Regions from separate parts of the Paenibacillus sp. FSL R7-0026 genome, predicted to be linked through region 1. Evidence: predicted binding sites of a transcription regulator. Region 1 holds the regulator's gene; each other region holds the start of a gene.
What was found. Region 1 encodes Rex, which represses fermentation and respiration genes when NADH is low (regulators of the CRP and FNR family bind a similar motif). Its sites were predicted from a motif close to TTGTGAAATATTTCACAA; they were not measured.
Positions count from the first base shown of each region.

Region 2: nadA (quinolinate synthase NadA) is a predicted target of Rex. The motif match lies at 1,939-1,956, and genes of this name have one in related genera.
Region 3: MKY44_RS26590 (formate/nitrite transporter family protein) is a predicted target of Rex. The motif match lies at 2,030-2,047, and genes of this name have one in related genera.
Region 4: MKY44_RS15960 (L-lactate dehydrogenase) is a predicted target of Rex. The motif match lies at 2,220-2,237, and genes of this name have one in related genera.

Region 1 covers NZ_JBBORG010000001.1:3,966,791-3,970,486, reverse strand. Annotated here, with positions in the region: gene dinG (ATP-dependent DNA helicase DinG) at 1-1,995, shown strand, start outside; gene MKY44_RS17415 (redox-sensing transcriptional repressor Rex) at 2,214-2,867, shown strand; gene MKY44_RS17410 (amidohydrolase) at 2,854-3,696, shown strand, end outside.
Region 2 covers NZ_JBBORG010000001.1:64,504-68,199, forward strand. Annotated here, with positions in the region: gene ftsH (ATP-dependent zinc metalloprotease FtsH) at 1-1,727, shown strand, start outside; gene nadA (quinolinate synthase NadA) at 2,028-2,966, shown strand; gene nadB (L-aspartate oxidase) at 3,002-3,696, shown strand, end outside.
Region 3 covers NZ_JBBORG010000001.1:6,062,683-6,066,378, forward strand. Annotated here, with positions in the region: gene MKY44_RS26585 (molybdopterin-containing oxidoreductase family protein) at 1-644, opposite strand, end outside; gene MKY44_RS26590 (formate/nitrite transporter family protein) at 1,071-1,922, opposite strand; gene MKY44_RS26595 (FAD-dependent oxidoreductase) at 2,308-3,669, opposite strand.
Region 4 covers NZ_JBBORG010000001.1:3,623,329-3,627,024, forward strand. Annotated here, with positions in the region: gene MKY44_RS15945 (phosphotransferase) at 1-129, opposite strand, end outside; gene MKY44_RS15950 (hypothetical protein) at 341-550, opposite strand; gene MKY44_RS15955 (WD40/YVTN/BNR-like repeat-containing protein) at 697-1,974, opposite strand; gene MKY44_RS15960 (L-lactate dehydrogenase) at 2,311-3,240, shown strand; gene MKY44_RS15965 (hypothetical protein) at 3,417-3,696, opposite strand, start outside.

The DNA.
Region 1 (3,696 bases):
ACAGGTACCGGTAAATCTCTAGGGTATCTGTTGCCTGCTATTTACGAAAGTGTGAAGCAAGAACAGAAAGTTATGGTCAGCACGCATACGATCAATCTGCAGGAGCAATTGAGAGAGCGGGACATTCCGATGCTGACTCAAGTGGTTCCGTTCCCGTTTAAGGCTGCTGTATTCAAAGGACGTGGACATTACCTGTGCCTACGCAAATTTGAACACAAAATCAATAAACGTGAGTTCGCTACACCCAAAGAGGATTACTTCACAGCCGCTCAGATGATCGTCTGGCTTACGCAGACCGAAACCGGAGATGATGAGGAACTTAACCTTAGCGGACGCGGAGGGGACTTCTGGGAGACGGTACAGAGCGAATCCGAATCATGTCTGGGAAGATCCTGTCCATGGTTCCGCAAATGTTTCTACCATCGTGCCAAACATGAGGCTGGGTTGTCTGATATCGTAATCACCAATCACTCCAAATTATTTACGGATGTGAAAGCCGCGCATCAGCTGCTGCCAGCCTATGAGAGTCTTGTGATCGATGAGGCACATCATCTGGAGGATGTCGCTGGTAAACATCTTGGAATGCATATGAAATATTTCACTTTGGTTCATACACTGACCCGCCTGTTTAAAGACAGTCGTAATGGACAGCTGCCTATGCTTCGGTCGCAGTTATCCGGGCATGAAAATTCGGTGCAATGGGGCTCCATGGTGGATCAGATGTTCCCGCTCGCTCTTGAAGTTAAGGAGCTGTGGGATCGTATGAGCGATGCCTTGTTTGGTCTGTTGCCTGAACGAAGTGATGCTTCACCGGGAGAGACGGGGCAATTTTCACTGCGTCTGAAAGCATCTCAGAAACCTGCAAAATGGCAGGAGTTGCAGGATCTGGAGAACCAGATCTATGTGACTCTGGGCGATTTGGTTCGCAAAGGGGACAAATTGCTGCTTGAGGTGAAAGAAGATCAGGATGATTATCAATCGGATAGTCTGATCACGGACATTACAGGATTACTGAAAGATCTGACCACATTGAAGGAAAATCTACGTTTCTTCATGCGTATGGATGACGCCAAAACGGTGTACTGGATGGAAGCCAGCGGCCAGTTCCGCAGCAAATCTCTCCAGCTGTATGCCGTACCTGTAGATGTGAGTGCACAACTTAAGGATTTGTTTTTTGACAAAAAGAAAAGTGTTGTTCTTACATCCGCTACGCTCTCCGTGGATAAGTCATTCCAGTTCATGATTGAACAGCTCGGCTTACAGGAAGCCGCCGAGAACAATCGGCTATTAACGTCGATGTTGCCATCACCTTTCAATTATCGCGATCAGGCACTTCTGGTGATTCCGCGTGATTTCCCAAGTGTGAAGGGAAGTGTGGGTGATGCGCACTTTGTCAATATGCTGGTGCAATCACTCGCAGAGACGGCAATTGCTACGCGTGGACGCATGATGGTTCTGTTTACTTCATACAAGATGTTGCGACAGGTCTATGATCCGCTGAAAGAAGCTCTGTCTGGCAACGACATCTCATTGCTTGGGCAAGGCGTTGACAGTGGAAGTCGTTCCAAATTGACTCGCAGGTTCCAAGATGCCAAAGCTACGGTACTTCTGGGTACAAGTAGCTTCTGGGAGGGTGTAGATATCCCGGGAGAGGCGCTAACCTGTCTCGCTATTGTGCGACTGCCTTTCCAGCCACCGAATCATCCGTTGGTGGAAGCCAAGAGTGAGTTGCTTCAGGAACAGAAGAAAAATCCGTTCATGAAACTGTCCGTGCCACAAGCGGTCATTCGTTTCAAGCAGGGATTTGGCCGATTGGTGCGTACAGCGAAGGATAGAGGAATTGTCATTGTTTATGATACACGGGTGATTGAAGCGTACTATGGTAAATTCTTTTTATATTCATTACCAGGTCCCAAAATGGAGCATATGCTCACGGAGCAGATGGTTCCACGAATTACCGAGTGGTTGGAAAAACCTGCTAATGAACAAAAATAATGGTTGTTTTGTTCGTTATATCATTGCATGACACTATCGTTTGGCGTTAAACTTTATTAGATATTTCCGTATCCGATTAAAGCAGTTGCACGTAAGAACTTATAACCTAAATTACAAGGAGCATTCTGTATAAAATGTCACGTTTATCTTTGAGTTTATACAGAATGCTCATCTTTTCATCTATTATTTTATCGTGGCCTTGGTAAGGGGGAGCAAGAATGAAATCGGATAAAATTTCGGAAGCGGTGGTACGACGTCTGCCTGTTTACTTGCGTTATTTGAGCGAGTTGCATCAGCGTGAGGTGGCTACTGTTTCTTCTCAAGAGCTTGGACAGAGGCTGGATCTGAATCCGGCCCAAATTCGTAAAGACCTGGCTTACTTCGGTGATTTTGGTCGTAAAGGGATCGGGTATGATGTATCCTATTTGATCGAGAAAATTCGTCACATTCTCAAAATTGATCAGCAAATTAATGTAGCTCTGGTAGGCGCGGGTAACCTCGGACAGGCCTTGTCCAACTACAACGCATATCTGAAAGACAACATGAAGATTGTTGCTGTATTTGATGCATATGGACCGAAGATTGGTAGTCAAATCAACAGTTTGACGGTAAAACCAATGAATGAATTGACGGAAGCGGTTAAAACGGATAACATCCGCATCGGTATTATCACGGTTCCGGATACGGAAGCCCAAAATGTAGCCGATCAGCTTATTGAATCGGGAATTGAAGCGATCCTTAATTTTGCACCAACAATTCTAAAAACACCGCCGCATATCCGCATTCACCATGCTGACTTTACAACGGATCTGCTAAGTTTGGCCTATTACTTGGAGACTGGAAAGGACGACGAGGAAGATGACAACAAATAGATGGGTAATTCACAACGGCAAATTTGCCGTTAATGAAGGCGGCACAACATGGAACGTGGTCCAAGGATACATGGTTGTTGAGAATGACAAGATTGTGCATATTGGTGAGACATTGCCGGATGAAGACAAAAATTGTACCAAAGTGGATGGAAAAGGACTGTTCTTCCTGCCGGGTCTGATCAATACGCATGGTCATGCAGCGATGTCGTTGCTCAGAGGGCACGGAGACGATCTTGCATTGCAAGTATGGTTGCAGGAAAAAATGTGGCCGATGGAAGCGAAAATGACTTCAGAAGACGTATATTGGGGAACTTCGCTATCAGTGCTTGAAATGTTGAAAGGCGGAACTACAGCGTTCCTGGACATGTACGATCATATGGATCAAGTTGCCAAAGTTGTGGAGCAATCCGGCGTTAGAGCAGCACTGGCACGTGGTGTAATCGGGCTGTGCTCGGAAGAAGAACAATTGCGGAAGCTGGAGGAGTCGGCTGCGTTTGCGCGTGAGTGGAATGGACAGGCAGATGGTCGCATTACAACCGTAATCTCGCCACATGCACCATATACATGCCCTCCTGACTACATAGAGAAGCTTGTGCAGGTCGCGAACGACCTAAACCTTCCCCTTCATACACATATGTCGGAAACGCTTCGTGAAGTCGAGCAGAACGTGGCTGATTATGGACTGCGTCCTGTGGCACATCTGGAGAAACTGGGCTTTTTCTCCCGTCCATCCCTGGTTGCACATGCGGTGCATCTGAATGACGAAGAGATTGAGATTCTGGCCCGACATGATGTGGCTGTGTCCCATAACCCGGGAAGTAACCTGAAA
Region 2 (3,696 bases), 3.9 Mb from region 1:
AGCCAATGAAAGGTGACAGCATCTGGTTGACGTTGCTGACTTCCTTTATTCCTTTGATCATTATGTTCCTGCTGTTCTTCTTCCTGTTTAATCAGGCTCAAGGCGGCGGCGGTAAAGTAATGAACTTTGGTAAAAGCCGTGCTCGTCTCTACAACGAAGAGAAGAAGCGGGTTACATTTGAAGATGTTGCGGGTGCTGACGAAGAGAAACAGGAACTTGTTGAGGTTGTAGACTTCCTCAAGGACCCTCGTAAATTCGCAGCAGTAGGTGCACGGATTCCTAAGGGCGTATTGCTCGTAGGGCCTCCAGGTACCGGTAAAACATTGCTCGCTCGTGCCGTAGCCGGTGAAGCGGGTGTACCATTCTTCACTATTTCAGGTTCCGACTTCGTGGAAATGTTTGTCGGTGTCGGTGCATCACGTGTACGTGATTTGTTTGAAAATGCGAAGAAAAATGCCCCATGTATCATCTTTATCGATGAGATTGATGCTGTAGGACGTCAGCGTGGTGCTGGTCTCGGTGGTGGTCACGATGAACGTGAACAGACACTCAACCAGTTGCTCGTTGAGATGGACGGATTCGGAGTTAATGAAGGTATTATCATCATAGCTGCAACGAACCGTGCAGATATTTTGGACCCTGCCTTGCTGCGTCCTGGACGTTTTGACCGTCAAATTACGGTTGACCGCCCTGATGTAAGAGGTCGTGAAGCTGTCCTGAAAGTACATTCCCGTAATAAACCACTGACCAAAGATGTGAAGATGGATATTATCGCGAAGCGTACAACAGGTTTCTCTGGTGCAGATCTGGAAAATCTCTTGAACGAAGCGGCATTGCTTGCAGCGCGTCGTAACCGTAAAGATATTTCCATGAAGGAAGTTGACGAAGCGATTGACCGTGTCATCGTTGGTACGGAGAAGAAAAGCCGTGTCATCAGTGATCGCGAGAAACGAATCGTTGCTTATCACGAAGCAGGTCATACCATTGTAGGATACTTCCTCGAACATGCTGATATGGTACATAAAGTGACCATTATTCCGCGCGGACGTGCGGGTGGATATGTAATCATGTTGCCAAAAGAAGACCGTATGCTGGTTACCAAGCAGGAATTGCTGGATAAAGTAACCGGACTTCTCGGGGGTCGTGTAGCTGAAGAATTGTTCATCGGAGAAATTGGTACTGGTGCATACAGTGACTTCCAGCAAGCGACAGGTATTGTTCGCAGCATGGTTATGGAATACGGTATGAGTGAGAAATTGGGACCTATGCAATTCGGAAGTTCACAAGGACAGGTATTCCTTGGTCGGGATATCGGTCATGAACAGAATTACTCGGATTCCATTGCTTACGAGATTGATCAGGAAATGCAACGCTTTATCAATGACTGTTATGAGAAGTGTAAGGACTTGCTTGTTAAACATTCAAAAGAGATGCACCTGATCGCTCAAACTTTGCTTGAGGTAGAGACTTTGGAAATGGATCAGATCAAGCAATTGATCGAAACAGGTTCTTTGACTCCAAAAGCAGAGAATGACAATGATGGTGAAGGCACACCATCTGAAGGCGGAGAGCCAATCATCGACACCATCGGTGATGTGCGTGTTCGTATTCAAGGTAAAGATGAAACGCCTGAGCCACCAGCCGGAGATATTCCAAACGAAGCTCCGAATCTGGAAAAGGGTAATAACAATAACCCGGATGATGGCGGAACGAAGCCAACGTCTTAATGCACAATACATCTGGCTATGATAGCAGGTGAAATCAAGAGAGCCCTCGAGGCTCTCTTTTTTTTATCCATTATTTTAAAAGAGGATAGATAAAGATAAACGGGAGTTAGATGGCGAACCAGTTAGCAAACAGGTGGTTACAGCGCTGTTCCGGGCCTTTTTCATTTATTGACAGAGTCGTGAACGTTGTGTAAATTAGTTGTTAAACCGCTTGTGATTCGTTTCTCAAGCGAAGATAACGACTTAGGTTAGCCCACGAAACAGCGCATGACGCTGTCCCGATAAAGGAGAGGATCACAGGTGGAAGCTCTGGCTTTAGAGCGCAAGGCTGAGATGAACCGCGAGCTGCGTGAGCGGCTTATGGTGTTGAAGAAGGAACGTAATGCCATTATTCTTGCCCATTATTATCAACGTGACGAAGTACAGGAGGTTGCCGACTTCCGTGGAGATTCGTTTCTGTTAGCCCAGAAGGCAGCACAGACAGATGCGGATGTGATCGTTTTCTGTGGTGTTCATTTTATGGGTGAAAGCGCTAAAATTCTTGCGCCAAATAAAACAGTTATTATCCCGGACGAACGTGCGGGCTGCCCAATGGCAGATATGGTGAATGTGGATGGACTACGCAAATTGAAAGCACAACATCCTAATGCCAAGGTGGTTACGTATATCAATTCCTCGGCTGAGATCAAAGCAGAGACTGACATCTGTTGTACATCGGCGAACGCAGTCCGGGTTATTCAATCGGTGGATTCCGACGAAATTATCTGGGTACCGGATAAAAACCTGGGACATTATGTGCAGCAGCATACAGACAAGAAAATGATTATCTGGGAAGGTTACTGCAACACTCACGATATGCTTACAGTCAAAGATGTGGTGGAGATGAGAGCCAAGCATCCAAATGCAGAGTTTGTTGTCCATCCAGAGTGTCGCCCTGAGGTTGTAGAAATGGGTGATTTTGTAGGCAGCACAACAGCTATTCTGGAGTATTGCAAAAATTCATCAGCGAAGGAATTTATCGTAGGTACCGAAGATGGTACAGGATATCAGCTTCGTCTGGATAGTCCGGATAAACAGTTCCACTTTGCTACCAAGTTCCTCGTATGTCCCAACATGAAGGTGAACAACTTGAAGAAACTGGTGAAATGCCTGGAAACGATGAGGCCGCAAATCTACGTGCCACCGGCCGTTGCCGACAAAGCCAGAGAATCGCTAGAGCGCATGTTGTTGGTAAAGTAGGATGCGCTACTCTTGCTCCAAGACAGGTGAATAACATGATACCGCAATATTTAGTTGATTTTGATCTGTCTGCCCTACCCATGGTAGAGACGGATGTACTGGTTATAGGCTCAGGGATTGCTGGTTTGTTTACTGCCATTAAGGCAAGTGAACAACAACGTGTATTAATGATCACAAAGAAGTCATTACTTGAAAGTAACACCAGATATGCGCAGGGAGGCATCGCTGCGGTTATTGCTGAGGATGATTCACCTGCTTACCACTTGCAGGACACACTTGTAGCAGGAGCGGGCTTATGCCGCTCCGAAGCGGTAGAGGTATTGGTGAATGAGGGGCCGGACGGAGTGAAGGAACTGATTCGTTTGGGTACTTTATTTGATCTGGAGAACGGCGAGTTGGCGTTGACGCAGGAAGGTGCGCATAGCCACCGCCGTATTTTGCATGCCAACGGAGATGCAACAGGATATGAGATTGTACGTGCGCTTGCTGTTGAAGTGAATGAGCATCCCGGGATTGAAGTATGGGATGAGCATTTTGTTGTTGACCTGATTACGGATCGAGATCGAGGGGAATGCATTGGCGCTCTGGTTCAGAAGGATGACGGATCGCAAGTGTTTGTGAAGGCACAGGCAACCGTTCTTTGTTCTGGTGGGGCAGGACAACTGTACCGATACACGACGAATCCGGATGTAGCTACTTCCGATGGTGTAGCCATGGCCTATCGGGCTGG
Region 3 (3,696 bases), 2.1 Mb from region 1:
TCGCCCCATTGGGCGGTACGATTGCGATGAACGTCGATGACGACGATCTTGGCACCTTTCTTGCGGGCTTTCTCCGCCAAAACGACCTGGTGCATATTGGTACTGACGATATTGCCGCCCCACACCAGGATGAGATCCGCATGCTCCGTATCTTCCGGCACCGTTCCACGATTGGCACCCATCGTATATTTCCAGCCGGTATTTCCAGCAGAGTTACAGATCGTCTGCTCCAGTACACTCGCACCAAGCGCATTGAAGAAACGTCGATCCATGCCGTCTACGCCGAGAATGCCCATGTTACCGTAAAAGCTGTAGGGCAGGATGCTCTCCGGGCCGTAGGTTTCGGACAATGCAGTGAATTTGGTCGTAATCTCGCGAATCGCTTCATCCCAACTGATTCGTTCGAACTTGCCTTCACCTTTGGCTCCTACACGTTTCATCGGATATTGTAGACGTTCGGGGTGATACACCCGCTCAGTCATATTCCTAACTTTATTACAGATGGCACCCTTGGTTATGGGATGATCCGGATTGCCTGCCACCTTCACAATTTTGCCGTTCTCTTTATGTAATAACAGACCACAAGTGTCCGGACAGTCGAGCGGGCACACCGCCGCAAATATACCATTCTCCTGATCGATCATCGTAAGGCTCCCCTCTATAAAAGCTATCCCTATATCATATCTTCTTCGAGGTAATCGCGTAAAGAGAACAGTATGTTTTTGCTTCATATTCGCCGCTATGGCGGCTTTAAATTATTTTCAAAAAAATGTTTTTGAGTTGATTCAACTTCAGAATTCAGGGGTAAATTAAAAATAAGGCATTAGGCTAGTGTTTCCCCACTTCCTCCTCATGCCATATCATGGACCACTCCCGAAATTCGCCATGAACAGGTTTCGTTCCCCCGAACCTTGTCATGGCGAATTTATTTTGCGTTAAACTCCAACAAGGACCCCATACAAAAAAACGATCCCGCCCTGCTCCATCACAGCATATTCGCCATGAACCGAGCAAGATCAGAATCGTCTTCACTTCTGCTATAAGTGTATATATGCCCCGCTCTGTGCCCTCTATGCCTGCTTACTCAACATCACTCTAGCCTCTGTCTCCACAGGTTCGATCGACGTCGCCATCTCTGGCTTCACTTTTGGTTCAACTTGGCGCAGGTACACCACCCAATAGGCTGCAGCTACAAACAGAGCACCACCAGTCAGATTCCCGAGCCATACCGGAATGAAATTCATCACATATTGGCCCCACGAATAATGTCCTTCGAAGATTGCCGCCGGGATGAGGAACATATTGGCCACAACGTGCTGGAATCCAATCGCCACAAACGCCATCGTTGGAAACCAAATCCCTAGTACCTTGCCACTCATCGTATCCGAAGCATAAGATAGCCACACGGCCAGCGCGACCAGCCAGTTACAGCCGATGCCAGAGATGAAAGCTTGCAGGAAGCCGTCATGCAGCTTATGCCCAGCCATATCCACCACTTTTGCCAGATATACACCCTCTCCGGTCAGACCCAGCACATGTCCAAACGCGTACGCGACAAACAAAGCTCCAACAAAATTACCAATCGTCACTAAGGTTAGATTTTTCAACATGCTACCCACGGATAGTTTTCGTGCAATCGTTGCAAGTGGTACTGCCATCATGTTACCTGTCAGCAACTCGCCACCACCGATGAGCACCAAGATTAGTCCCACCGGGAACACTGCTGCACCAATCAGATTGACCAGACTCCCCCACTCTGCCGGCGCAGAAGCAATCACCCGAATATCCAGTAGAAAACCCAGCGCAATAAAAGCCCCTGCCAGAAAACTAAGCACCAGTACAGAAGACACCGGATACTGAGCCTTCTTCATTCCTGTTTGCGCCGTATATTGTGCAACCTCAAGAGGTGTTTTTGCAGCCATATCATTCATCCTCTCCTTCATTGTTCATCATTGGATAAAACATCTGAAATTCATTAGTTATGCGTTGAATACCACATCCTAATTGTATCTCGGTCCTAAACATAACTTTGTGCAAATTATCACAATGTTGTTTAAAAAGATACTTTAAAAGTGTCTTGGAATAGTTATGACAGCAAGAGTATAGTAAAGCCTTTTGAAGCTGTAAAATCACAAAAAAGACTGACGATATACTCGCCAGTCTTCTTTTTCCTTTATAAACGTCTATAATCCGTCCGCCTTGTTTCGTAATCCTGGCAGTTATTGTACACCTCTTATTTACGGACAAGCATGACTTATCTTCGTATCGCGTTTATCATGCAATCTGTTCAACCATCTATTCTCTTCCTTACACCATTGCTGGTGCTTTTACTTCTATTGGAGGCAGTGCTTGCAGACCCGCCGTGTTCAGGAAGTTCCACGGTTTGTTGTAATGTGGCTGGAAGAAGAAGTCGATGAAGGCCAGCTCATCTACGGTCATGTTGTTTTGGATGCAGACCGAGATCGTATTAATCGATTGGGTCAGATCAACCTGAGACATCACCTGTGCTCCGACGATCCGACGAGTTGCCTGCTCATATACCACTTTAAGCAACAGTTTCTCAGCCGTTGGCATAAACTCCGGACGGTAGCTGTCTTCCAGTACCACGGATTCAACAATCAGACCTTCGTCAGCAGCAGACGTTTCTGTCATCCCGGTACCTGCAATATTTTGCTCATAAATTTTGATACCCGATGTGCCTTGTGTACCCATATACGGTGTTGTAGGACGAACCAGGTTACGGGCTACAAGTGTACCCATCCGCACGGCGTTGGTTGCCAGTGGAATGTAAGCTGCTTTGCCTGTTGGGTTGTAATGAATAGCACAGCTGTCACCCGCAGCGAAGACGTCTTTTTGACTCGTTTGCATATATTTATCCACGATGATTGCGCCGTTTGGCAGCATATCCACTTGGCCTTTGAGCAGCTCGGTATTTGGACGGAAACCAATGCACAGAATAACCAGATCGGTTTCAAACTCTCCTTTGGACGTAATCACCTTAGTTACTTTGCCATTTTCACCAGTAAACTTCTGTACCGTTTGACCAAGAGCCAGCTTGATGCCGCGTCCAGTCAACGTATCTTCAATCGCATCCGTGAATTCAGGGTCCAGGTATTTGTTCAAAATACGGTCCACACTGTCGATCAGGGTAACTTCCTTGCCGTTCATCTGGAAAGCCTCAACCAGTTCTACGCCGATATATCCTGCACCTACAACAGTAACACGTTTGGCATCTTTGGCTTTTTCAATAATCGTGTTGGAATGATTGTAGTTTTTGCAAAGTAAAATGTTATCCATCTCGATGCCTTCAAGCTTTGGAACGACAGGCCATGAACCCGTTGTCACGATCAGTTTGTCAAACGTATCTTCAAATTCTTCCCCGGTTTGCAGGTTTTTAGCCCGAAGGGTATGACCCTTGGCATCAACTGCTGTAACTTCATGAAGCATCTTGGTCTCAACACCAAGCTCTGCCAATTGATTAGGCGAAGAATAGAACAAACCGTCAGGGTCTTTCACAACCCCACCTACGTAGAGCGCAATGCCACAAGATAGGAAGGAGATATTGTCATTGCGCTCATACACCGTGATGGTAGCATCCGGGTACAATTTGGCGGTATTTACGATGGCTGCGGTTCCTGCGTGTGTACATCCGATAACTGCGATTTTCATTAAAAGTTCCTCCTCGAAATATATAAA
Region 4 (3,696 bases), 340 kb from region 1:
AATGATGTACTTTTGGCCGAACGTATCCAGAATAGCCACAGTAGAAGTATGACCTTGCTTAGGAAAAGTGATTTTCTGAACTTTCCCTATATGTTCTTTTATTTCAATGGGGAGATCTTGAATATTCATAGTTTATCCTTTCTACAATTTCATGCTCTTTCTCTTTCAGATAAATTCAATACAACAATTCCACATTTTGAGTCATTCACCTTAATTATTTCTATAATAACCCATGCTGCAATATTTGCGAAGTGAATTTAAGAGCGCATACATTTCTCTCCAAATCAAAAAGAACCCTCCCGCAGGAGCGTTCTCCGTGATTGATTCGTGTATCATTAGCCTAAGCGTACATTAGATCCATATACCCGCGAGTTACATCTCCACCTTCGGCTGGTTCGGGTTGGTCTGCCTGTGCGTGTTCTGCCATGCAAGCCTTCACTGCTTCCTCTGTTGTACAACGATTTGCATCGTCACATGTGTAGCATAATTGAAGCATATATCTGGTTAATTCATCCGCCTGCGTGAATTGAGTTTGACCGTTGGTTCTCATCTTCATCACTCCTTCTCTTGTTGAGTTAAATATATCACCTTCTAGTGGATTTATTTGTGATTTATTTCACAAACAAAGTAAAAAAGAAAGGAACCCTTAGGCTCCTCTCCTTTCTCCTATCTATTCACATCGATAACACTCTACGTTTATAGTACTTTCCAATGTACACCGCCATCTACCGTTTGCAATAACAACGATCTTTTGGCATCTGTATTTTCAACCAATATCCAGCCAAGCTTGGGGGTAACCATCTGCATCTTCACAATCTCCGGATAGTCTTCGAGAATTTTCTCCAGTACACTGCTTGCAGGAAGAGCGCTCCACGTTTTGCCCGCATCCTTGGTGTGGTAGGTTATGCCCTTTTGCATCGCCCAACCTTCTGACGCGTTCAGAAATACCGGTGAAAGGTTACGATTCGGACCCGTTTGTTTGTTTAAAGTGAAATTGGACAATTTCCAGCTCTTTCCGCCGTCGGTGGTAAAAAATCCATTGAATGTCGTGCTCTCCCCTTTAGAACAGGACATTGACATCCAGGCTGATTGCGCTTCACGTCCAAAAAATTGTGGTGAACTAACACTGAAATTACCACACCCGTTAAATTTGTTTCGATCAAAGAAGGATGGTCCAGTATTCCAGTTCTTTCCGCCGTCTGATGTTACATACAACTTCGGTGTGCCGAACTCCAGCGCTGTTAAGAAACCATGCTTTGGATCCGAGAAAGTCATCCCCGTGGTGTACCCACGTTTGGAAATCTCTTCTGCTTCCTGTTTGCCGTCTTCATTACTCGATGACATGCGGTTCCAGGTGATTCCACCGTCCTCGGTAAAGTAGAGTTTCTTCTCCTGTTTACCAATAGCGGTATCGACCGTAGTGAGAATCCAGCCTTTTTCAGGAGATACAAATGAGATCGCAGTCACTTTATCCGTCTTGGACAGAGAAGACAGACTCCATGTTACGCCCCCATTGTTGGTGCGAAGCACCATGGTATCTGTTCCACCCATGCCTTCACGAACAATCCAACCGTGCGCACGATCTACAAAATAAATGCTTTGTCCATATTTAGGGTTAGCCGGAAATTGTACATTTTCCGAAGGTGAAATATTGGTCCAGGTCTTTCCCTGATCCTGAGTGTAGTACAGGCGCAGCGCATTCCTCGTCACACCCCACGCCAATCCTCCGTTGTCATTGAGCAACTGAAAATCGGTCAAACGGGTCTGTATTTGGTACTTGGCCATATCTGCAGATTCTGTACTGTTCACAGGGGGAACGACAGTTAACGTCTGCCCTGTATTCCCGGCGTCCTCCTGCTGCTGCGGAGGTTCTGCTACCGGAGGTTGATCTGAGTCGGTGCATGCAGCCAATACAGCTGCTATACCTATAGACAGCAATGCTGTCTGCGCGATTTTAATCCATTGCGAACGCAAGTGGGCTCCACCTCTCTCATCCAATATACAGGCGCGCATGCCTGTCCTATGGCGTTTTATTTACGATTCATCAGAATCCACTGCTCCTATTCTACCACAAACCTTATGTAAAAGGCTCATTGCCCACTCATGGTCGGCCCGCTCCCTTTTTCCAGCTCATACTCTGGGCTATAGGTCGCACACATATTACCATTAATTTTATCCTAAACTGTTTTTCGACGGAATAATTGGTAAAAAGACATGAAATGTGAACTATTTTATAGACAACACTCGCTTTATATTCTCTAATCCCTTAATATGGATGGGAGTATAACCCAAAAAGGAGAGGATATGAACATGACAAATAGTGCAGCTCTGAAACCAAGTCGTGTCGTGATTGTAGGCATGGGTGCGGTGGGAACAACAACGGGATACACGCTAATGTTGAGACAGCGTTCGTCCGAGTTGGTATTTGTGGATGTGAATCATGATAAAGCAACCGGCGAAATGCTGGATATGAACCACGGTCTTCCATTTACGGGAGGCGTGAAAGTATGGGCTGGCGATTATTCCGACTGCAAAGATGCAGATATCATTATTATTACAGCCGGTGCTTCCCAGAAGCCGGGCGAAACTCGGATTGATCTGCTGAAGAAAAATGCAAGCATTTTCAAAGATATTATTGAGCGCATTACTGAAGTGAATTCTCATGGTATTTTACTGATTGCAACCAATCCTGTAGATATTTTGTCCTATACTTCATGGAAACAAAGCGGATGGCCTGCTTCCCGTGTCATCGGCTCAGGTACATTGCTCGATAGCGCACGTTTCCGTTACCTGATTGGTAAGAATAAAGGGATCGACCCGCGTAGTATTCACGCACACATTATTGGTGAGCATGGAGATTCCGAAGTACCGGTATGGAGCCTGGCTAACGTTGCAGGAACAGATCTGAAATTGGATGAAGAAACACAACAGGATATCTTCGACCGCACCAAAAATGCAGCGTATGAGATTATTAATGCCAAAGGCGCGACTTCCTATGCAATCGCCCTTGCTCTGGACCGCATTGTAGCTGCAATTCTCGGCAACGAAGGCTCCGTTCTGAACGTATCCACGTACCTTGAAGACTACAATGGTGTATCGGATGTTTATCTGGGTGTTCCATGTGTCGTAGATCGCAACGGTGTGCGCGAAATTCTACCTCTTCCACTGAATGAATCCGAGAAAGTGGCTTTCCAGGCATCTGCTAACAAATTAAAAGAACAAATCGCTGGATTGGAATAATCCAAGTATAAAAAATAACCACCTGTATTCCTGTATTAAGGAGTACTCAGGTGGTTATTAGCTTTCTAAATTTCATTTAGTTTACATAACATTTGTTCCGTTAATTTTTATCTTTGAACATTTTTTAATTCAAAATTTCGAATCATTCGATGTCAATCGTTACAGTGTATTACTAATTACCAACTCTCCGTTACTCTAAATACCACATCAACTGTGTTCGAGCCTGGACCACCAATATTCGATACGGCTAAAGTTACAACCTGATTTTCCGGAAGAGTGAAATCCAAAAGTTCTGAAGAAGCCAATATTTTGGTATTCCCTGCTCCCCCTCCTGTAATGCCTTGAAACACCACTTCTCCACCTGTAATTGTTGTAGAGGTATTGTTGACTAGCAGTGCGGTCTCGCTATCAGGAATAATCGTTGTAGCTGTGGGATAATTAACAAAAGTTCCATTT